DNA from 3 places in the Nitrosomonas sp. Is79A3 genome. Region 3 is predicted to be linked to each of the others. Evidence: predicted binding sites of a transcription regulator. Region 3 holds the regulator's gene; each other region holds the start of a gene.

Region 1 (7,755 bases), 1.4 Mb from region 3:
CTGCCTACGGGCAATCGCGAAGATGAGTGCTTCAGCTTGTCGACATCAGCATTCGTGATCGTGATTTTTTCATTCGGGGACAAGCGTGCATCAAGTGTGACCATGGCGGTCATTAATTTAGTGATAGAAGCAATAGGCATTACCTTATCTGCATTCTTATCATAGATGACATGCGCATTTTGAGCATTAAAAACCAGCGCAGCTTGCGACTTAATATCTAGGTTGTTTTTCTGGGCTAAGGTGCTGGTGGTATAAAAAAATATGACGCAAAATAAAAAAAATACCTGTTTCATTCTTTCTTCTCTCCAATTGACCGAAATTGCAAATCATTTTTAATCTACTTAAATATTTTCGTTATGAGCGAGGAAAGTATCAGTTAAGAGAATTTAATCTATGAATGATTATTTTTAGTATTACGAATAAATAATCTTAACTTGCCGGTATTTAATTGTTTAAATTAAAAATAATTCAAAAGGAATAGATCGTATACCTGAATATTATTTGCTGTGCATTTTACTACATCTTCATGAGTATTTTTAATTAAATTTAGAATTAATTCTTTATTTGTAAAAAGTTAAAGGATATTTCTAAGATATAAAATCAAGAAACTATGGGTATGCTACTGATATTGCAATGAATTTATAGATTATTATTGTCTGAGGCGGAATTCCATAAAGCATAACTGTGGAATTCAAGAAAATGGATTTCTGAAGTTGATGTGTTGAGGATATGAGATATTTTCAATAGACTGGGAGAGTAGCTAATCAGTGATCCTGATATTCAAATTAACCGGAATTGATATTCGGTATTTCTGGCTACAGAAAGCACTCCGGACGTATTTCTGTTTTATTCTCTGTGTTCATAAATTAAAGTAATAGGCCAAGCAGATAGTTTCGAAATATTTAACTTCTACGACTCAACTTATTGAATCCAACTTTGAGTGGAAGAAGAAAATACCTTGGTCTATCTCACTTGACCTATCTACCGATTCGCTTGTAATTACTTTTATTTGCCAAAATTAGGTTGTTTAATCTTAGCTGGGCAAGTAACCATCTCACCGTCAACACGATCTTTGATTTTATCGCCGGCTTTTTTACCTTCACATGCCATTTGATTCAAAATGTCCTGAGCGGCCATTGGAGGCAGTGCAGATTCTTTGTTTCCGCTGGCCATAGTAGCAGAAGAACCCAATAAAAAGACTAAACCCATTGCAGCGATAAGAAATTTGTTCATTTTTAACTCCTATATTAATATTATGAAGGAAGCCAATTTTACTATACCTGACTTTCCAGCCATGAATTTATCACAATCATAATTGTCATGGCCATTTCTTTTTTTAATTTTGTGAATTTATGAAGCGAATTATTGCATTGTTTGTGATTGATCCGGCTAGTTCAGACAATGCAATGGGATAAATCCCGGGCTTTTTTTTGTTGTGAGAAATTAGATCAACAGCGCTGCTGCAACACGCCGTCCTTCTTCAACCAGAATATTATAGGTACGGCAGCAGGCCCTTGTATCCATCACTTCAATTCCAATCCCCATTTTGGTTAACTGGCTTAATAAAGATTGATCTGGAAATTTATGTGCAATGCCTGTTCCAAGGATGATGATTTCTGGCTTATCGGATAGCAACATTTCAAAATGCTGAGCTTCCAGTTGCGAAACTGAAATTACCGGCCAGTCTTCAATCAAACGGTCAGGCATAACGATCAAGCTTTTTTCGTAACGGGTCTGATTAATCAATATGTATCCATCCCCATACCCGGTGAAAATGTATTGATGCCCAAAATTTGCAGGATGTAATTTCAATGCTTATTCCATTGTATTCTGAATTAGATGCAGCAATTATGCATTATTCAAATCAAAATACAATCTGCATCTTTCAAATATTGATTGATCAAAGTTTTTGAACTTACTTATGTTGGGTAATCTTTTTCGGCTAGTTTATTTTTATCGGCTAATTTTTTTTCTACAAAATTGACCAAAGCACCGAGCGTTTCAAATGTTTTCGCACTTATCTCGTCATCTTTAATCGAGATAGAAAAATTCTTTTCTAAAGCCAGGATAATTGTAACGACTGCCACGGAATCAAGCTCGGGAATATTTCCGAGTAATAGGGTATCCGATCTCATCGCATTGAGTCGTTCCCCCAATCCTAGTACATCAGCCAAAATTTTTTTTATTTCAATGGTAGGGTCTATTTTAGTCACAGTAAAAAGCTACTTGTTTTTTTATGAGTATTGAAACGATTCTTAATTATAAGTCTGATTGAGGGTTAAGATCACTTGTTTTGGCAAGTGAGGAATAAATAGCACTCAGCCAATGTCATTGGAAGTGTTTCGGGTTAATACTTTATGGCTGTATTTCAACGATTGAATTGAGGCGCGCGAGTCCGCTCATGATTCGTCCTGATTTATTGCGCACTTGAACAACTTGTCCTTCGGTCGCGTCTGCTAATGCCTGGCCTTCTGACCGGATGCTAAATCCGCGTCCTTGAACAACCAGATTCACTGTTTGACCTCGTAAGACTACGTAGGGTGCACGCAGCATTTGCGGACGTAATGGTTGCCCGGCAGAAAGGTTGGTGGTGGCCACTTTGCCGATTACTTTTGCTACATCAGTGAATATGCCTTCCGGCATTTGTGCCAAATTAACATTCTGTAGAGCTATATCCTCATAGGCGAGTGTCTGACCAGCAGCAATGGGGCGTGCGACATGTAACACATCGGTCATTACAATTATTTCAGTCTGCACGTAGATGGTCCATGTTGCGTCCTGGCTATCACAGCGAACCCCGATAGAAGTTTTTCCCCATAAACGCCCGCCAGTTGGAACAAAAGGTTCTAGATGCGGACACTGAGGCAAAGCGAGATGCCTGTCGATCTGGCCTACATTCACGATAACTTGTCCGGATAGCGAAGCTGTATTGTTATATAAGAAATCCTCAATTGCTCTTTTAATTAAAGCAATTTCTTGGTATTGCGCGATAGTTTTGTGCTGTGATGCAAATGCCGGAATCGAAGAAGCAAGCATTGGCAGACAGAGAATTAACATTAAGCAACGTATCATAGATTTATTTAACCATTCATTTTTGCCGTTTTCGGCAATTATTGCCGCTCTCGCAGATATCTTAATCAACTGTCATAAAAGTCACGTTTGAAGATAGCGTCTATTTCATGCCTTTTTTGCGGGTTAGTCTGGCAGCATGAACATTTATTATAGTTGGCATGCTAAGTGCTAATAAGTGAATACAAAGCTATTTAAATTTGGGTGTATAGAAAATGATTAACAAACTTGATAAAGAATTAAACTTTCATCATCAGGCCTTAAGCCTACGGGCTGCCAGACAAGAGCTGCTTTCCGGCAATGTGGCTAATGCAGATACACCTAATTTTAAAGCGAAAGATATTGATTTCGCCAGTGTACTACATGAAAAGCTTTCATTGACTACAAACCTGAATAAAGTAAGTTTAAATACGACATCCCCGGCACATATTAATTCCGCTGCGCAAGGGGTTTTCGGGGACAACATATTATATCGTGTTCCTTTACAACCCAGTGCCGATGGAAACACAGTGGATATGGATATGGAACGTACCCGGTTTGCCGATAACGCCATTAAGTACGATGCCAGTATCACATTTCTAAATACTGAATTTAGAAACATATCATTAGCGATGCAGGAGAGATAATTATGTCATTATTCAATGTATTCGATATTTCAAGCTCGGCCATGTCCGCACAATCTCAGCGTTTGAATGTGGTTGCCAGTAATCTCTCAAATGCCGATAGTGTGACCAGTTCAACTGGCGAGCCCTACCGGGGTCGTCAAGTGATTTTCAGTACATTACAAGCGGCTGCTAATGGTGCTAGCGGTGTTAAAGTTGCTGGTGTCATTCACGATCAATCTCCGATGAAACAGTTATTCCAGCCTAAACATCCGTTAGCGGATAAAAACGGTTATGTGACGATGCCTAATGTCAATGTTGTCGATGAAATGGTCAATATGATGTCGGCATCACGTTCGTATCAGAACAGTGTCGATATGATGAACACTACCAAATCACTGTTACAAAAGACTCTCACCATTGGTCAATAAAGGAGTGCAACATGAGTTCAGTTCAGCCAGCCAATTCTCAACCAGTTTCATCGTTAACAACGACAGGAGTTACCGCTAAAAAGGAAACTGAGGATGCACAGGATCGCTTTTTAAAACTTCTGGTTACCCAGATGAAAAATCAAGATCCGCTTAAACCACTTGATAATGCGGAAGTTACCAGTCAATTAGCGCAAATTAGTACGGTAACCGGCATAGATAAACTGAATACAACACTGCAACTTTTGTCTTCCGATTATGAAGATAGCCAATCGATTGAGGCAACGGGAATGATAGGGCATGATGCTTTTGTTCCTGGAAAATCTATACAACTCGATAAAGATGCAGCCATTGCCGGTATTGAATTGGCTCAGCCGGTTGATCAACTCAAAGTAACGATATTGGATAGCTCCGGGATTGCCATTCGTAATATAGATCTCGGTGCGAAACCGACAGGTATTAGCACGATCGGGTGGGATGGCATGACAGACAGTGGCGCCAAAGCTGCTATCGGAGACTATACCTTTGAAGTGAGTGCAAAACAGGGTGGAAATGATATTAAAGTCAATACGCTTTCACTTGGTTCGGTAAGTAGTGTTTCCCACGGAGAGCAGGGCACGTTGCTTGATATGGGCAAATTGGGTTTGGTCAGTTTGTCTGACGTTAAACAGGTATTTTGATAAGGAGATCAGTATGAGTTTTCAACAAGGTTTAAGTGGTCTAAGTGCCGCATCGACAAATCTGGATGTTATTGGGAACAATATTTCCAATGCAAATACCCCTGGATATAAACAATCCCAAGCACAATTTACCGATATATTTGCAAGTTCATTGGATGGCGCAGGGTCTTCTAGAACGCAAGTAGGCATTGGTTCAAGAGTAGCTACTGTTGCGCAATTATTTAATCAAGGAAATATTTCACCGACCAATAATCCATTGGATATCGCGATAAATGGGCAAGGTTTTTTTCGTATGAGTGACGGGGGGGTGGTGAGTTATAGCCGGAATGGGCAATTCCGTCTTGATGGCAACGGGTATCTTACCGATGCCAATGGAGCGAATCTAACCGGCTATACGGCAGATACAAATGGAAACATAGTCGCCAGTCAACCAGCCAATGTGAAATTAAACACCGCTGATATTCCTCCTCAAGTTACATCAACTTACAGCATGGGTTTCAATCTGGATTCGGGTGCGACTGTACCTGCAGTGGCTACTTTCGATGCGAATAATCCCAAAAGCTATACAAGCACGACATCTGGAAACATTGTCGACAGCTTGGGTAATTCACATATATTTTCTATTTTTTTTCAGAAAACAGCTACAGCGGGTACATGGAATGCTTATGCGACTGTCGATGGCGCGACCAGTGCAGCGGGTGTACCTACTGGAGTTACTCTGGGTGGTGCAGCTTCAGAAGCGTTAACCTTTAATGATAATGGCGTATTAACTTCGCCTACTGCACCTTTTAATGTGTCGGTCGATTTGGCAACCATTGATCCGACCCTGAGTGCAGCTTCACCCTTAGTTTTCTCTTTGGATTTGACTACGGCCACACAATTTGGATCTAAGTTTGGCGTGAATTCAATGTCCCAAGATGGATTCACCTCTGGCCGGCTAGCTGGTTTTACAACATCCGCCGATGGTGTGATTCAAGGCAGTTATAGTAATGGGCAAACGAGATCACTGGGGCAAATTGTTTTGGCTAATTTTGTCAATCCGCAAGGTTTAAATCCTATTGGTGATGGGCGTTGGATAGAAACACCCAACTCAGGTCAACCTTTGGTGGGTCCGCCAAAAACGGGAACACTGGGTGCACTGCAAGCCTCAGCAGTCGAAGATGCCAATGTGGATTTAACGAGTGAATTGGTGAAAATGATTACTGCACAACGTATGTATCAAGCGAATGCCAAATCGATCGAAACTCAAGATGCTGTTATGCAAACATTGGTTAATCTTTAATTTCCTCACAATAACTGAGTAAAAGCTGATGGATAGACTGATCTACACATCTATGACCGGAGCAAACCATACGCTGAATCAACAAGCTACGGTTGCGCAGAATCTCGCTAATGCTGCAACAACAGGCTATCGGGCTGAGAACAATGCATTCCGCGCTGTTCCGATATTCGGTGACGGATTGCCGACGCGTGCATTTGTTGTCGATTCAACAATTCATGCGGATTTTACACCCGGTGCGTTGCAAACAACCGGCCGCGATCTGGATGTTGCAATCAAGGGCTCTGGATGGATTGCAGTGCAGTTGGATAACGGTGAAGAAGCCTATACACGCAATGGCAACTTGCAAGTCAGTCCTAATGGACTTCTGCTGACGCATAACGGGCTTAAAGTCAAAGGCGACAGAGGCACTATCACGGTCCCGCCGGAAACTCGAATCACAATCGGTGGTGATGGAACAGTATCGTCTGTGCCGATTAATCCACAGCCCAATACAGTCGCTTTAGTGGGTCGAATTAAGCTGGTAAATCCGGCGGAAGAGAACCTTGTCAAGGGGGTTGATGGTTTATTTCGCCTTAAAGACGGCGGTGTTGCGCAAGCCGATGCTAAGGTCAAGCTTGTTGATGGTACATTGGAAGGCAGTAATGTGAACGTTGTACATGAAATGGTCAGCATGATAGCGCTTGCCCGTCAATTTGATATGCAAATGAAAATGCTTGAGAACGCGCAAAGAAACGCACAACAGGCCGGTGAAATAATGGTTGTAAGAGTTTAAACAAAAAATAAATTTAAGAGGTTAATGATTATGGTTCGTTCCTTGTGGATTGCTAAAACGGGTCTTGATGCGCAACAAACCAAAATGGATGTCGTCGCAAATAATTTGGCGAATGTGAGTACGAATGGATTTAAACGTGCTCGTGCAGTTTTTGAGGATTTGCTGTATCAAACAGTGCGCCAGCCCGGGGCGCAGTCTTCCCAGCAAACTCAATTGCCTTCAGGTTTACAGTTAGGTACGGGCGTCAAACCGGTCGCGACAGAAAGCATATTTACGCAAGGGGGGTTACAACAGACGGATAATCAACGAGACGTTGCGATACGAGGCATAGGTTTCTTTCAGGTTTTATTACCTGATGGCACCACTGCCTATACGCGTGATGGGGCATTTCAATCCGATATCAATGGTCAGCTTGTTACTTCAAGCGGATATGCAGTTCAGCCAGCAATTACCGTGCCACCGAATGCGCTCGGTATCACCATAGCACGAGACGGTACGGTATCCGCGACAGTACCGGGTTCTGTCGCGCCGATTCAAGTTGGTAATATTCAGTTAGCCGGCTTTATTAATCCGGCAGGGTTGCAGAAGATGGGGGAGAACCTGTACATGGAATCCGCATCCAGTGGAACGCCCAATCAAAATGCGCCTGGGACCAATGGATTAGGACTATTGGAACAGAGTTTTGTTGAAACTTCGAATGTGAATGTCGTGGAAGAATTGGTCAGCATGATTCAAACCCAGCGTGCGTATGAGATGAATTCCAAGTCAATCGAGACTTCAGATCAAATGTTGCAGAAATTGGCGCAATTATAATTGAATGGGTTATCCGGAGTAATGGGATGGTTGCTAACAATTTGACATTAAAAAAACAATTCTTGTGTCTGTATACACTGATTTTTGTTTTGCTGGTATCGGGTTGTGC
Region 2 (7,755 bases), 130 kb from region 3:
ATTTTCAACCGCACGCGCACGCACCAGCACCTCCCAATGCGCTTTTCCAGTAATCGCAGTAAATGCAGCTGGTGCCAGGATGATATCAACATTATTCATCATGCGGAACAACTCCGGAAACCTCAGATCGTAACATATTGACAATCCAATACGGCCAAACGGAGAATCTACAGTCACTACTTTACTTCCTGCTTTAATGGTTTTTTCCTCGGCATAATATTCATTGCCCAACTGCAAGCCAAACAGATGAATTTTGTCGTAGCGCGCAACCTGCTCTCCACTATCTGCATACACTAAACAACTATTATAAACCTTATCCGTCTCCGATGAAGCTAATGGCACCGATCCGCCCACCAGCCATATGCCCAATCGTTTCGCCGTGTCACTGAGAAATCTCTGAATTTGCCCGTCGCCAGGTTGTTCCCGGATAGCCAATTTATCCGTATCCTTCATCCCCATAATGCAAAAATATTCAGGCAATACAACCAGCTTGGCTTTTTGAGAAGCTGCATCTTCTATCAAACGCGCCGCTTCTTCCAGATTTGCAGATACGCTCGGACCCGAAGCCATTTGAATGGCAGCCACACGAAAGCCTTTACTTTTTACGTTTTCCGTCATTGGTTGCTGCTGTTTAGTGGTATTGTTTAACATTTTTAGGCCGCTCTAATTTTCAGGATTTCAAGAATTAAACTGATTCTTAACTGAAATCTTTATGAATTCCCGTTATTATCAAGCGCTTTTCTTGATTATTCCATATAAAATCAAGGATTCGCGCTCCGCTAAGTTGGATTCTAGCATTTACTCTGACAACGTTCTAATTTGATTTATGCTTTATCTGATATAAGCAAACATAAGCGCTTTGTTATTCTATAAAATTAATCGCCTAATATAATGCACACTGCCAAGAATTCACCGGATGCAATGCTCGCCGCCACACTGTCTTTTAGTCGATATGTACAGCGCATAATTGACAGCGAACCCGCACGAAAAATTACCCTGCTAAAAGCCCTTCAGTCTCCTTTCAAAAGAGATGAAATGCTGGCATTCCTGGATTCTCAATCCGCACATATCAGCAATGAAGAGATCTTACATAGCGTACTACGCGATTTACGCAAGCAAGTCATGCTTCGATTAGCCATCCGCGACCTCGGTAGTCAAGCCGATTTATCCGAAGTAATGCTAAGCATGACTGAGCTCGCCGAAGTCACCATCAATTTTGCACTTAAACACCATGAAAACTGGTTAACGCAATCCGATCGCTTTGGATTACCCATAGGAGAACAAAGCAATGCCACTCAGCATATGCTGATTGTGGCTATGGGTAAGCTGGGTGGCGGCGAACTCAATGTATCCTCCGATGTCGATTTGATCTTCGTTTACCCGGAAGATGGTGAAACAAACGGCGCAAAATCCATTTCAAACCACGAATTTTTCGCCCGGCTCGGACGCAAGCTAATCGCCAGTCTCAATGACTATACGGTAGATGGTTATGTTTTCCGGGTTGATATGCGTTTGCGTCCGCATGGAGAAAACAGTCCTCTGGCGATCAGCTTTCCAATGCTGGAAGAGTATTTCCTCAAGCAAGGGCGGGAATGGGAACGTTATGCTTGGATCAAAGGCCGGGTAATTGCAGGACTCGCGGATACCGAAGCCGAATCGACCCTCATGGAAAAAATTGTAAGACCGTTTGTGTTTCGCAAGTATCTGGATTTCGGCGCTTACGAATCGATGCGCCGTTTACATGCTCAATTGCGCAAGGAAGTCGAACGCCGTGAAATGCACGATAACATCAAACTGGGTCCTGGCGGCATTCGTGAAATAGAATTTATTACGCAGGTTTTTCAATTGATCCGGGGGGGACGCGATGTTGATTTGTGCATTCGGCCTACATTAAGTGTTTTACAACGCTTGCAGAAAAAGCAACAACTTCCGCAACAAGCTGTCGCAGAACTCACTGATGCTTATCACTTTTTGCGTAAACTGGAACATCGACTTCAGTATCTGGATGATCAGCAGACGCAGACGTTACCCTTAAATCCAGCCGATGAGAACCTCATAGCAACCGCCATGGGATTTCCCGATTATGTCAGTTTTATGCAACAGCTGGATATTCATCGCAAGAATGTGACGCGGCATTTTGAGTTGATTTTTGCTACTCCCAGAAAATCAGCCACTCACGAGATGCTGGCTTATCTATGGCAAGCTGAAACACAGGATGTCTCCCAAACTGAAGCCGCCGCGTCACAACTTAGTACCATGGGGTTCACTGAACCTGTAAAAATTTCAGAACGGTTACGGCTATTCTATCAAGGCACTTTTTATCATCAACTACCTGAGTCCAGTCAACAACAAATCAACACCCTGGTTCCAATGATGATTGAAGCGATAGCCGAGCTTCCACCGGTTGAAACTACTCTAGAGCGCATGCTGCAATTACTGGAAAAGATTAGTCCGCAAACATCCTATCTGGCGCTTTTACTGGAACATCCCCATACGCTGCAACGCATAGCGGAACTCGTTAGCATTAGCCAATGGGCAAGCGACTATCTGGGGCGGCACCCTATTTTACTGGATGAATTATTGCGCCATGATGCACCGCACCCCGTCCCCGACTGGAGTGCACTGCACAACGAACTCATCTATCAGTTAAATCATGTCAACAATCCCAAAAATGATGTTGCCGAATGGCAAATGGATGTTCTGCGGCACTTCCAGCATGCTCAGGTATTCCGGTTATTGGTTACCGACCTGGAGGGCTCATTGCTGCTTGAAACACTCAGTGATCACCTGACCGCATTGGCTGATCTGATTCTGGACACAGTACTCAATCTGGCCTGGTCGAATTTAAAAAAACGCCATCACGAAAAGCCTATTTTTGCCATTATCGGCTATGGCAAGCTGGGAGGAAAAGAACTCGGATATGCTTCTGATCTCGATTTGATTTTTCTTTACGAAGATGACCATCCTGATGCTGCGGAGATTTATACCAAGCTCGGGCAAAGTATCAATGCCTGGCTCACTCGTCACACATCGGCGGGCTTGCTGTATGAGACAGATTTACGCCTGCGTCCCAACGGCGCCACCGGCTTACTGGTCAGTTCGATGGAAGCTTTTGCGCAATACCAGCGCGAACAAGCTTGGGTATGGGAACATCAGGCATTAACTCGAGCGCGCTTTGTGGCGGGTGATCGGTTAGTAGCAGATGCATTCGAAAACACACGCAAAGAAATTCTGTGCAAACCGCGCAATCCAATTGAACTTAAGCAAGATATTTTAAAAATGCGCGAAAAGATGCTGGATGTTCACCCCAACCCAACAACACTTTTTGACATCAAGCACGATCGTGGCGGTATTATCGATGTCGAATTCATTGTGCAATACCTGGTGCTGGGATATTCCAGCCAATATCCTCAATTAACCGGCAATATCGGCAATATCGCACTCTTGAAACTGGCTGGTGAACTGGGACTTATCCCTATGGATACAGCCGAGCAAGTACGCTCCGCTTACCGGGAATTCCGGCGCATCCAGCACCGCCAGCGATTAAATGGCGATGCAGATATGACAGGAGGTGCACCCATCGATGGACAAGCGCAGAAATTTACCCGCGTGGAAGGCAGTCATTTAAAAGATGATCGTATGGCTGTACTGGCGTTATGGGAAAAAGTATTTGGGGATTGATGCGAGCTGTGTCAGGTAGGTACAATAAAAACGAAACTTAAATGCGACTTGATACTCAAAATATAATTGAAGGCCGCAATCCGTTTGATGAATGGCCGTGCGTTACATTATAATTTTCTTGCGATAATAATTCTGGCACGATTCCTGCTTATCTTAATCCACACACACTCGGTGTGTCCTACTCAACCTAAAGGAGAATAACAAATGCAACAAGCACAAAAAGGTTTTACACTCATCGAATTAATGATCGTTGTCGCTATTATTGGTATTCTGGCTGCAGTTGCAGTGCCTGCTTATCAAACCTATACTTTAAAAGCCCGATTCAGCGAAGTCGTAGCAGGGGCAGCACCACTTAAACTCGGCATAGAACTATGCTTCCAGGACTTAGGTGTTCTAACTAACTGTACTGCCAACAACAACGGTGTACCTGGTGCCATTGGTGCAACTGGAAACATATTATCCGGTGTTATTCAAGCTAATACTGCAACACAAGCCGAGATCTTAATGACTGCAGCGACTGCAAACGGCCTTACAGGTCAGACATATATACTTAGAGGAACTACCACTGGCCCAGGTGTCCCCATCCAATGGAGTAAAACTGCTAATCCAGGTACTTGTGTAGCTCAGGGACTCTGTTAATCTAGCTAGCCAAGCGCAACAACACTTAAGGCGCAATACCCAAAGGGCATTGCGCCTTTTCCACATCTGGTTCCGAACATCGAGCGTTTCTCAAAATCCAACAAACCAAACATCCCTTCCCAGCAATCTCTGGTTATTCATCATCTCAAGTTCAGTAGAAATCAATACTGTTGATTAACAAAGATCGCTCATTCCTATTGGAATAATACACATTGGTTATTCCAAATTCTCTTAATTGGAACTGACGCCTGATTGGGAAAGGATATGGGGTACATCAGGAAGATCTCGACGAAGATGTTATGTGCTGCACATATGACTCATTACGTCAGAAAGTGACAATTTTCGTCACTTTTCACACACCACAACAGAACATTTTGGAGTCATACTCCAACAGAATCAATTACTTGATACACACTACCCGCACCTGGTGAATATCGGTAACCCCTTGCAACACCTTCTCGATCCCATCCTGCTTCAGGGTTCGCATCCCGTCGCCCAACGCTGTAACCAGCATTTCCGCCACGCGGGCATGCTCCTGGATATTCTTTTTCAAGGCATCACTGGCAGTCATCAGTTCATGCAGTCCTACCCGGCCGGAAAAACCGGTACCTGCACAGTCATCACAACCGACTGGTTTACACAATGTAATCTGCCCCTCGTCATTACCGTATTGCTTGACCCATTGATCATGAATTTCTTGATAAGCTGCTTCCGGGCTCGCTTTAAACCGGTCAATATGATTCAATTCATCACAATATTCTGTTAATAATGACTTGATTTCATGTTCGCTGGCCGCATACGGTTGTTTACATTTACACAGACGCTTCGCCAGCCGTTGCGCCAGAATTCCCAGCAAAGCATCGGCAAAGTTAAAAGGATCCATCCCCATATCCAGCAAGCGAATCACCGATTCCGGTGCACTGTTAGTATGCAATGTAGCAAAAACCAAATGTCCCGTTAACGATGCTTCAATACCGATACTGGTAGTTTCTTTGTCGCGCATTTCTCCGACCATAATGATATCCGGATCTGCTCGCAGGAAAGACCGCATGATAACCGGAAATGTTAGGCCTGCTTTAACATTGATTTGGACCTGCCGCAATCCCTTTTGCGTGATCTCAACCGGATCCTCCGCCGTCCAGATTTTGGTTTCTGTGCGATTGAGATACTTTAGAATAGAATGTAACGTAGTTGTTTTACCCGAACCGGTTGGGCCACACACAAAGAATAATCCATAAGGTTTACTGATTATTTTTTTCAGCTCATCCAGATTTTGCGCAGTAAACCCCATCTTATCCAGCGGGATCGGCTCACCAGTTGCAAGTATACGCATGACGACGTCTTCCAGCCCACCCGCCGAAGGAATGGTCGCAACGCGTAATTCAATATCCAATGGCGCAAATTTTCTGAATTTAATCTTGCCATCCTGCGGCCTGCGCTTCTCAGAAATATCCATATCACACATGATCTTAATGCGCGTTACCAGCGGATTCCGAAAACTGGCCGGAACCTCGATATAAGGCATTAATGAGCCATCCTTACGAAAGCGTATTTTGGTTTTCTCTTTTCCTGAGTAGGGTTCGACATGAATATCCGATACCCCCATTTTATAGGCATCGATAATGATTTTATTGACAAGTTTGACCAGTTCATTGTCGGAAGCTGCTGAAGACTCCTCTATTTCGTTGAGCCCTTCTTCAGCATTCTCATCCCCAAGATTAAACAGCATTTCATTAATATCACCCGTACCAATTTCATCCTGGTTGCCGCCGTAGAACTGTTCAACCGTTGCAGCAAACTCACGCTTGGTGGTAACCGCATAGATAATTTTGTGTTTGGGAAAAATCGTATTAGCAATGCGCTGCGACTTAATCCGTTCAGGATCCAATGTTAAAACTATCAACCCCTCTTTAATTTCATCAATCGGCAGCAAGGAATTACTCTCAACATAATCCTTTTTTAAATTTTTAAGTAGCTCCATCGGTCTTAGCCGATCCGTCCTAAAAGGCTCGTACCGGACTTCAAAAAATGCAGAAAGCGCTTTTCCTATGAGCGGCAAACCAATCTGAAACTCGTCGAGCAGCACATCTTCCAGGTCGCATCCTTTTTTTCGTGCCGAGTCCGTCGCCAACTCAAACTCGGCGGCAGAAACCACCCCGTCGAATATCAAGTGATCATATTTTGATTTAATTAACTGAGCGGGCTTTTGGCGTTGCTTAAATGCAATCGCAAGAGTCCGGCAGATTTCAATCATGCCCTCAACAGCAATTGCTGCTGGGAATGGCTGATTGTTCCTGTTATTAATGGCCTGAACCGCACCTAAGAGTTCTTGGCTATCTGCATTCAAGACCGGTGCCACTAACATCTGCTTGGTTCGATAACCGGTGCGCTTATCGATTTCATGCGAGAAAGTGAGCAGTGGATTGATTTTTTTTAACTCACTTTTATTGTAAACATCCTCAATATTGATGACTTTCTTTTGCAAACCTGCGTGGCCCACAATACTGTTTTCTGCTACCGGCAATTTCAAATCCTGGAAAGAATCAAATCCTGTTTTAACCCGGGAAATAAAAAACGACTTGTCTTCACTCAATACATAGATAGTCAATCGATCCGCATTGAACAATGCACAGATATCTTTACTGACTTCCAGCATGATTTCGTCGAGATCATTGGCGGCGTAAATTTTGTTGATAACCGTTTGCAGATTTTTAGGGAAATTCAATCCGTTACTGATATCAGTAGCATTCTTCTGTTTTAGCTGTGTCGTTGCCGTTGTATTCATGGTTTCGGTTCTCCAGACTTCCTAGAATTCGAATAATTGATCGTTCTCAAGCCGGCGCGGACTATATTTTCCTATGCATTGCTGTATTTCTCGCATGGTTACATCCGCTTCGTTTGGTTTCAAATGCGTAATGAATATCTCTGCAGTTTGTTTAAATTTTTTCAGTTCTTCCGCCAGCAAACTGGGACACAGATGTTTAGACCTGAGCGCAATATCCCTTTTCTGATTGCTGAAGGCTGATTCAATGATTAAATACTTGAGGTTTCCAATCTTATTAACGGCTGTCCAGAGCGCATCATTAGTCGTTGTATCACCGGTAAATACAAGACTGGCTCTGCCAGAATCTAATTGATAACCAACAGATGGAACTACATGATTCGCTGGCAGCGGCGTGATCTTCCGCCCGTTAAGATCACTGGTATAGTCGAGTGGCAAGGCTTCGTAGCGCATGTAAGGGAAGTTATTATCTGGAATTTTGGTAAAATCCGGCCAAAGCTGCCAATTAAACAAATGCTCCTGCAATATGTCCAATGTAGCTTGTATCGCATGGATGGTTATGGGTTTGGTACGTATAGAACCAACGGTATCGACCAGAAAAGGAATAAAAGCCACATGATCCAAGTGTGCATGAGTGACAAATATATGATCAA
Region 3 (7,755 bases):
GCATTGAAAAAATAATTTCAGGCCGGAATATCAGTACTTTCATGCCGGCCTTAAGCATGCTGTCAATTTCTTCTCGCGGAAAATCCTGCGAACCGAAGCCATCCAGCAGCAGGTGTACGGTTACGCCACGTTGTGCAGCACGTTTTAAGGCCGCTGAGATTTTGCTGCCAATCGCGTCGTATTCAAAAATATACGTTTCAATATGTATTTCAATTTGCGCTTTTTCTATTGCTGCTTCTAATTCCGGGAAATATTCATCGCCATTGTGCAGCAGGGTTATGCGGTTATTATCAACAAAATGAAGATTTCTCATGTAGGGTTTAGATTCGTTGATAGTGCAGCATGTACCATTATGTGCTGGTTAGCGCCGGAAAAATCTTTTCGGGCGTATGGCTCACGATTTGCAGATTCTTAGGCACTGGTTATAGGTGTCGCTATGAAATCTTCAACATTCTATCCAACGCTAATTTTGCAAGCTTGGCTTCATCTTGTGGGACTTTGATCTGATTCACGACATTGCCATTGACCAGGTTTTCCAGTGCCCAAGCCAGATGCTGCGGATCAATTCGTGCCATCGTCGAACACATACATACCATAGGTGACATAAACTGGATAATTTTTCCTTTGGATTTGAATTCTTCAGTAATCCGGCTGACCAGATTGAGTTCAGTGCCAACTAACCAGCGTGTGCCGCTTTTTGCTTCTGCAATGGTTCTAATGATGTATTCCGTAGATCCGACGTAATCGGATGCCTTGCAAACTTCAAAACTACATTCCGGGTGAGAAATGACGATACCATCCGGGTATAGATTGCGGAAACGAATGATGTGTTGTGGCTGAAACATTTGATGAACTGAGCAATGGCCTTTCCAGAGTAAAATTTTAGCTTTCTTAATTTGTTCAACGGTCAGTCCACCCATTGGTTCATCAAAATTCCATACCGGCATTTCATCGAGTGGAATGCCCAATTGATGTCCGCTCCAACGGCCGAGATGTTGATCAGGGAAAAACAAAACCTTTTCCCGTTGATTAAATGACCACTGTAGAACCTTACCGGCATTACTGGATGTGCAGACAATACCGCCGTGCTCGCCACAAAAAGCTTTAAGGTCAGCCGCAGAATTAATATATGTGATCGGAGTGACCGCTTCATCGGGATCCAATATTTCTGCAAGCTCGCGCCAGGCACGCTCGACATTGGAGAGATTGGCCATATCTGCCATTGAACAACCGGCAGCCATATCGGGTAAAATAGCAATTTGTTCCGGGCTGGAGAGGATGTCCGCCACTTCAGCCATAAAATGAACCCCGCAGAAAACCAGATAATCAGCGTCGGTTTGTGCTGCAAGGTAAGAAAGTTTTAAGGAATCACCCGTTAGATCGGCATGGCGGTATACATCTGCACGCTGATAATGGTGCGCCAGAATAACAGCGTGTTTTCCCAGAGTATTTTTGGCCGCAATAATACGCCGTGCGCATGTTTCATCCTGTAACTGATCATATTTTTCAAATTCAAAGGCTTCTTGATGCATTGCGATTCTATTCTTCCCGATGGTTTATCAAATAATGCACATTACTCTATCCTAAGATATGGATTCATGCATGACATTTAAAGAGCTATTGAAAACTTGGTACAAGAATCGATTCGTTAAATGGAGATTAGTGTTCTGTTATAATTTAAAAAAGTACATTTTTTTAATCGATAGGGTTAGCAGGTCGTTGAAAAACGTTTTCGAGGTAGCCGATGCAAGGAAAAACAGGCGAAAAAGTGCAGTTTATGCATGATAAATGAGCATTTTGAGTCTGTTTTTAACACCGTAGCGGCAACGCAGATAGTTTTTCAACGGCCTGTTAGATGGATACCCAATATTCTGGGATTAATGAAACGGGCAGTATTTCTAAATGGTTAATCGCCTACATATCAGTTCTCCTTTGATTCTCCTAATTCTTCTTGCGTTATTGACGTTTTGGCTGGATCGGATAACCCGGCCATCTGAACCGATTGGAGATAATAATTTATACGTCAATCCAGACTATATTGTAGAAGACTTATCCGGTATTCGAATGGATCACGAGCGGGAGATTCAGCGTAAATTCACAGCTGAGAGACTATTTCACTTCCTCGACGAAGAGGTTACACAGATGGAGCAAGTAAGTTTTATTAATACCGAACCGGAAAAACCGCTGATGCGGTTGAGCGCAGATCGAGCTGAAGTGAAAAGTAAAGGAAAGAATATTTATTTAACGGGAAATGTAACTGCAATCAGAGGAGCTGATGATGAAAAGAGTAAAATCACTTTAATGACTGATTTCTTGCATCTTATTCCAGACGAGAATCTGGTTAAGACAGATCACGCGGTGACTATTTCAAGATTGAATACCACGATTCATTCGACCGGTCTGGAATTCAATAATCGTATTGGGGTGATACAGCTCCTATCAAAAGTAAAAGCTGTGAATAATAAATGAAACTAATTATCGCTATAGGCTTGTTTGGTTTGTGCTTTACCCAATTTGTCTGGGCTGAGCGGGCGGATCGTGAAAAACCGATCTATCTGGAAGCTGATCGTGCAACCGTTGAAGATGTGAATCGTAAAGAATCTAACCGGGTCAGTGTATTTACCGGAAATGTGATCCTGACGCAGGGAACCTTGCGGATTAGTGCTGACAAAGTGATTATGAAAGAAGATTTGCATGGATTCCGGTATGCCACAGCCATTGGAGATCTTGTTAGTTTTCGTCAGAAACGCGATGGTCTAAATGAGTATGTTGAAGGATGGAGTCAGCGCGCTGAATACGATAGTAAAACGGATAAAATCGAATTGTTCCGGCAGGCACGGTTAAAACGTGGTTCCGATGAAGTGCAGGGTGATTATATTTCCTATGATATGAAGACTGAATTCTTTAAAGTGATTGGCAGTAAGGAGCGTGGAGATGAAACAGGCCCGGACAAGCGTGTGCGGATAACGATTCAACCTAAAAACAAATCTGAATAACACAAAAAGCAACCCTAGATTAGAAACGGATGTAATCTCAAAGAATGAGCGAATTAAAGGCCAGTAATTTAAAAAAACGCTATAAGTCGCGCACTGTGGTGCAGGATGTTTCTTTTTCAATCAGCAGCGGTGAAGTGATTGGATTACTCGGACCCAATGGTGCCGGAAAAACAACCTGCTTCTATATGATCGTTGGCTTGGTGCCTCTTGATGGCGGCGGGATACATCTGGATGAGCAAGATTTAAGTCAATTGCCGATTCATCAAAGAGCAAAGCTTGGATTGAGTTATTTGCCTCAAGAAGCATCCATTTTCCGGCGTTTGACTGTTGAAGAGAATATTCTTGCGGTATTAGAGTTGCAAAATTTGGATGAAGAATCGAAACAGCGGTGTTTAGATGACTTATTACACGATTTGCATATTGGTCATTTGCGTAATAATTCTGCAATCAGTTTGTCGGGAGGTGAGCGCCGCCGTGTCGAAATAGCTCGTGCACTGGCATCGCAACCACGTTTTATTTTACTGGATGAGCCCTTTGCAGGCGTTGATCCGATCGCTGTTGTGGATATACAGAAAGTCATTTCTTTTCTTAGAGAGCGGAAAATTGGCGTATTGATTACGGATCATAATGTTCGAGAGACGTTGGGGATTTGTGATCGAGCTTATATCATCAGCGAAGGTCACGTGCTGGCTCAGGGTAAGTCTGAAGAGATCATAGATAATGAAAAGGTCAGGGAAGTTTATTTGGGAGAACACTTCCGATTGTAAAATAACGAATGCATTGAAGTTGAATCATTTAGCAATTGCTGCTTTTCCAGAATCATGAAGCCGACACTCCAACTAAAGTTATCACAGCAACTTAGGCTTACCCCTCAGTTGCAGCAATCTATCCGGTTGCTGCAATTATCAACGCTTGAACTAAATCAGGAGATTGAGCGGATAGTGCAGGAAAATCCATTGCTGGAGTTGCGTGAGGACTGGAATGCTCCTGTGGCCGAGAATACATTCGAACATCCAGAATTTTCTGATGATGTGGCAGATTTTGATAGTGTGCCACCAGAAGCGGCGGTTTCTGAAGTTCAAGCAGAGTCCGAGGAAAATTTTGAATCAGATTCTGAATGGCCGCAGGAAAACATTTTTTCTCATGGCACTTATGAAGATGATGATCATGAAGCGCCGCAAATACCGGCGAGACCATTAAGCCTGCGTGAACATTTAAATTTTCAGATTTGCCTGAGTCAAATTTCCGAGCGTGAGAAAAACATTATTAGCTTGTTGATTGATAGTCTGAATGAGGATGGCTATCTGCTGCAAGATTTGGATGAACTGATGGAAATGCTGCCTGCAGAACTGGGCATCAGTCTGCAGGACTTGCAGGATGCGCTCAAGTATTTGCAGCGCCTTGATCCATCTGGTGTGGGGGCACGTAATCTACAAGAATGTCTGGTACTGCAGTTGCAAGCGTTGCCTGATGATGCTTATCGTGACCAGGCAATAAAAGTTGTGCAAGAATATTTGGAAATTTTGGCATCGCACGATTTTGTCCAGATTAAGAGATTATTGGCATGTGATGATCAAAGTTTACGAGCTATTCAGAAGCTGATTGTTAATCTGAACCCTAAACCAGGCGCTCAGTTTAACTCTCAAAACGAACGCTATATTGTGCCAGATATTACGGTGACTAAAAAGAATGGAACTTGGGGGGCAAACCTTAATATGGCCGCAATCCCACGCCTTAATATTAATCATCTCTATGCTAACATCCTGAAACAGGAACATCATTCTTCGCGTGGGCTAGTAAGCCAGTTGAATGAAGCGAAGTGGCTGATTAAGAATATTCAGCAGCGCTCAAGTACAATTCTGAAAGTAGCCAGTGCGATTGTGGAACGTCAGCAGCAATTTTTTGAACATGGAGAAGTTGCTATGCGTCCGCTTGTATTACGAGATATTGCTGAAACCTTGAATCTACATGAATCAACAGTATCACGGGTAACTACACAAAAATTTATGTATACTCCGCGAGGTATTTTTGAACTTAAATATTTTTTTGGCAGTCATGTCTCCACGGATTCAGGAGGAGCTTGTTCAGCAACGGCTATCCGTGCATTGATCAAGCAACTGATACAGGAAGAGAACCCAAGGAAACCACTCAGCGATAACAGAATTTCAACTATTCTTGAACAACAAGGAATTGTTGTTGCTCGTCGAACCATTGCGAAGTACCGGGAATCAATACAAATTCCTGCAGCAAATCTTCGTAAATCATTTTAATCAGAAGAAAAGGAAGGATATGAACCTTAAACTTACCGGCAACCATGTGGAAATTACCGATGCCATGCGCGAATATGTCATTTCAAAAATCGGTAAAATTACACGCCATTTTGATCATGTCATTGACGTCAGTGTCATTCTGTCGGTAGAAAAGCTTAAACAAAAGGCGGAAGCGAATGTTCATGTGCGTGGTAAAGATATTTTTGTCGAAACTGACAGCGAAGACATGTACGCATCGATTGATAGTCTTGTGGACAAGTTGGACCGGCAGATACTTAAACATAAGGAAAAGAATCTTGAACGCCGGAACCACGGTGCATTGAAAAATCAAGATCTTGATGAACAATAGAAGATAATTGAGCATGCTTCTATTTTCATAGCAAGAAATGTTGATTCCTTCTGGAATCCCGCATAATTGTAGTCAAGAAATTGTACGCTTCATTATCATTTGAACGAAATAATCCTATTTTACATGAATCAAATTTCGCAATTATTACCGCTGTCCAATGTCATTGTCGATCTGGATGTTACCAGCAAGAAACGTGTTTTTGAACAAGCTGGATTATTATTTGAAAATACCAATCAGATTGCGCGCAGTCAGGTTTTTGATAGTCTTTTTGCGCGGGAAAAACTTGGCTCAACAGGTTTAGGACAAGGTGTGGCTATCCCGCACGGCCGCATAAAGGGATTGCGCGAAGCGGTTGCTGCTTTAGTAACAATGAAAGAAGCGATACCCTTTGATGCACCTGACGGTCAGCCAGTCAATATTGCCTGTATTTTGCTGGTCCCGGAGAAAGCTACTGACAAGCACTTGCAGATTCTTAGTGAACTGGCGCAGATGTTTAGCGATAAGCAGTTTCGTGAAGGAATTCTTCAATGCAGGGATGCTGCAAAGATTCATAAACTCATTGTTGACTGGAAACCGAATGTCGAAGATTAGTATCGCTCAGCTATTTGAAGATAAGAAGGAGAAACTGAAACTAACCTGGGTCGCGGGACAACGTGGTGGCAATACAGTGCTCAGTGATGAAGCGATTGCGCAATCTGGTCAGGGTATGATTGGTCATTTGAATTTCATCCACCCGGACTGGATCCAGGTGATCAGTAGTGATGAGATTCATTATTTAAACAAGCTGGATGCTGCTTCACTTGAGAAAAAGATAAACCAGCTGACACATAGTAACCTGGCATGTATTATCGTGGCGGATAATGCCGAGATACCTGCGTCTATCCTGAGTATGGCCAGTGCATTCGATATCCCTTTACTGCATTCACCTTACCCTGGTCTTGAAGTTATCTGGCTGATCCGCACTTACCTGGGAAGCGTACTAGCCCCTTCTTGTAGTTTGCATGGCGTACTTCTGGATGTATTGGGTATGGGGGTCATGATAACCGGTGAAAGCGGTGTCGGTAAAAGCGAGTTGGCCCTCGAATTAATAAGCCGCGGTCATGGTTTGGTAGCGGATGATGTCGTGGAATTGCGACGTATTGCCCCGGAGACATTGGAAGGCCGCTGTCCCCCAATGCTAAGAGATTATCTGGAAGTAAGGGGGTTAGGCATGCTGAATATACGTACAATTTTTGGCGAAACTGCAGTGCGGCGTCGTAAAAATATGAAGTTGATCGTTCATTTGCAGAATAGCGGTGGAGCAAACTCTGGTTTATTAGAACGACTGCCCATCAGTGATCTTAATGAGAACATTATGAATGTTGACATCCGTAAAGTCATTATTCCTGTAGCGGCTGGCCGGAATTTGGCCGTTCTCGTGGAAGCAGCAGTGCGAAATTATGTTTTGCAATTGCGGGGTATTGATGGCACGAAGGAATTTATTGAACGCCATGAACGGGAAATGAATAACGAATCGGCAGATAAAGACCAGTACTAGCATGGATGATTCGTATAGTTTCTTTTTGTAAGCCTCTTTCGGAGTGATTTCCCAAATCAACGTGGATTTAGATGAAAAATTCTCAGACGATTACTTTGGCATTGACCGGCGCATCTGGGATGCCTTATGGGATTCGTTTGCTTGAAATGTTGTTGCGGGAAGGAAAGCAAGTATACCTCCTGTATTCAAAAGTAGCGCAAATTGTTGCACAGCAGGAAATGAACTTGGCACTGCCTTCCAGTGCTAAGGAAGCGGAAGCTTTTTTTAATCGCCAGTACAATGCTCCGGATGGACAGTTGCGTGTATTTGGACGTGAGGAATGGTTTGCGCCAGTTGCTTCCGGCTCTAATCCGGCGGATTCGATGGTGATTTGTCCCTGTACCATGGGTACCTTGGCAGCTATTGCCGCAGGTATGAATCAGAAACTGATTGAGCGGGCAGCAGATGTCATGTTGAAGGAAAATCGCCAACTTATTTTAGTGCCACGGGAGATGCCGTTTTCTGCAATTCATTTGGAAAATATGCTCAAGCTGGTGCGTAGCGGTGCCGTTATCCTACCGGCGAATCCCGGTTTTTATCATCACCCGCAGACGGTGCAGGATA

What was found. The regulator sigma-54, encoded in region 3, starts transcription at its own class of promoters, with help from an activator protein. The targets are predictions, from matches to a motif close to TGGCACNNTTCCTGCT.
Region 1: flgB (flagellar basal body rod protein FlgB) is a predicted target of sigma-54. The motif match lies at 3,227-3,242, and genes of this name have one in related genera.
Region 2: NIT79A3_RS03850 (prepilin-type N-terminal cleavage/methylation domain-containing protein) is a predicted target of sigma-54. The motif match lies at 3,815-3,830, and genes of this name have one in related genera.

The regions. Positions count from the first base shown of each region.
Region 1 covers NC_015731.1:2,377,322-2,385,076, reverse strand. Annotated here, with positions in the region: gene pbpG (D-alanyl-D-alanine endopeptidase) at 1-293, opposite strand, end outside; gene NIT79A3_RS10980 (hypothetical protein) at 1,006-1,233, opposite strand; gene NIT79A3_RS10975 (Mth938-like domain-containing protein) at 1,444-1,812, opposite strand; gene NIT79A3_RS10970 (acyl carrier protein) at 1,920-2,213, opposite strand; gene flgA (flagellar basal body P-ring formation chaperone FlgA) at 2,356-3,057, opposite strand; gene flgB (flagellar basal body rod protein FlgB) at 3,285-3,695, shown strand; gene flgC (flagellar basal body rod protein FlgC) at 3,698-4,102, shown strand; gene NIT79A3_RS10950 (flagellar hook assembly protein FlgD) at 4,114-4,779, shown strand; gene flgE (flagellar hook protein FlgE) at 4,793-6,061, shown strand; gene flgF (flagellar basal-body rod protein FlgF) at 6,090-6,833, shown strand; gene flgG (flagellar basal-body rod protein FlgG) at 6,864-7,646, shown strand; gene NIT79A3_RS10930 (flagellar basal body L-ring protein FlgH) at 7,673-7,755, shown strand, end outside.
Region 2 covers NC_015731.1:852,405-860,159, reverse strand. Annotated here, with positions in the region: gene NIT79A3_RS03860 (carbon-nitrogen hydrolase family protein) at 1-618, opposite strand, end outside; gene glnE (bifunctional [glutamate--ammonia ligase]-adenylyl-L-tyrosine phosphorylase/[glutamate--ammonia-ligase] adenylyltransferase) at 892-3,681, shown strand; gene NIT79A3_RS03850 (prepilin-type N-terminal cleavage/methylation domain-containing protein) at 3,886-4,320, shown strand; gene NIT79A3_RS03845 (GspE/PulE family protein) at 4,721-7,105, opposite strand; gene NIT79A3_RS03840 (3',5'-cyclic-nucleotide phosphodiesterase) at 7,127-7,755, opposite strand, start outside.
Region 3 covers NC_015731.1:986,221-993,975, forward strand. Annotated here, with positions in the region: gene clsB (cardiolipin synthase ClsB) at 1-313, opposite strand, end outside; gene nadA (quinolinate synthase NadA) at 435-1,532, opposite strand; gene lptC (LPS export ABC transporter periplasmic protein LptC) at 1,903-2,469, shown strand; gene lptA (lipopolysaccharide transport periplasmic protein LptA) at 2,466-2,996, shown strand; gene lptB (LPS export ABC transporter ATP-binding protein) at 3,041-3,763, shown strand; gene NIT79A3_RS04465 (RNA polymerase factor sigma-54) at 3,818-5,266, shown strand; gene raiA (ribosome-associated translation inhibitor RaiA) at 5,286-5,615, shown strand; gene NIT79A3_RS04475 (PTS sugar transporter subunit IIA) at 5,739-6,206, shown strand; gene hprK (HPr(Ser) kinase/phosphatase) at 6,193-7,152, shown strand; gene NIT79A3_RS04485 (flavin prenyltransferase UbiX) at 7,224-7,755, shown strand, end outside.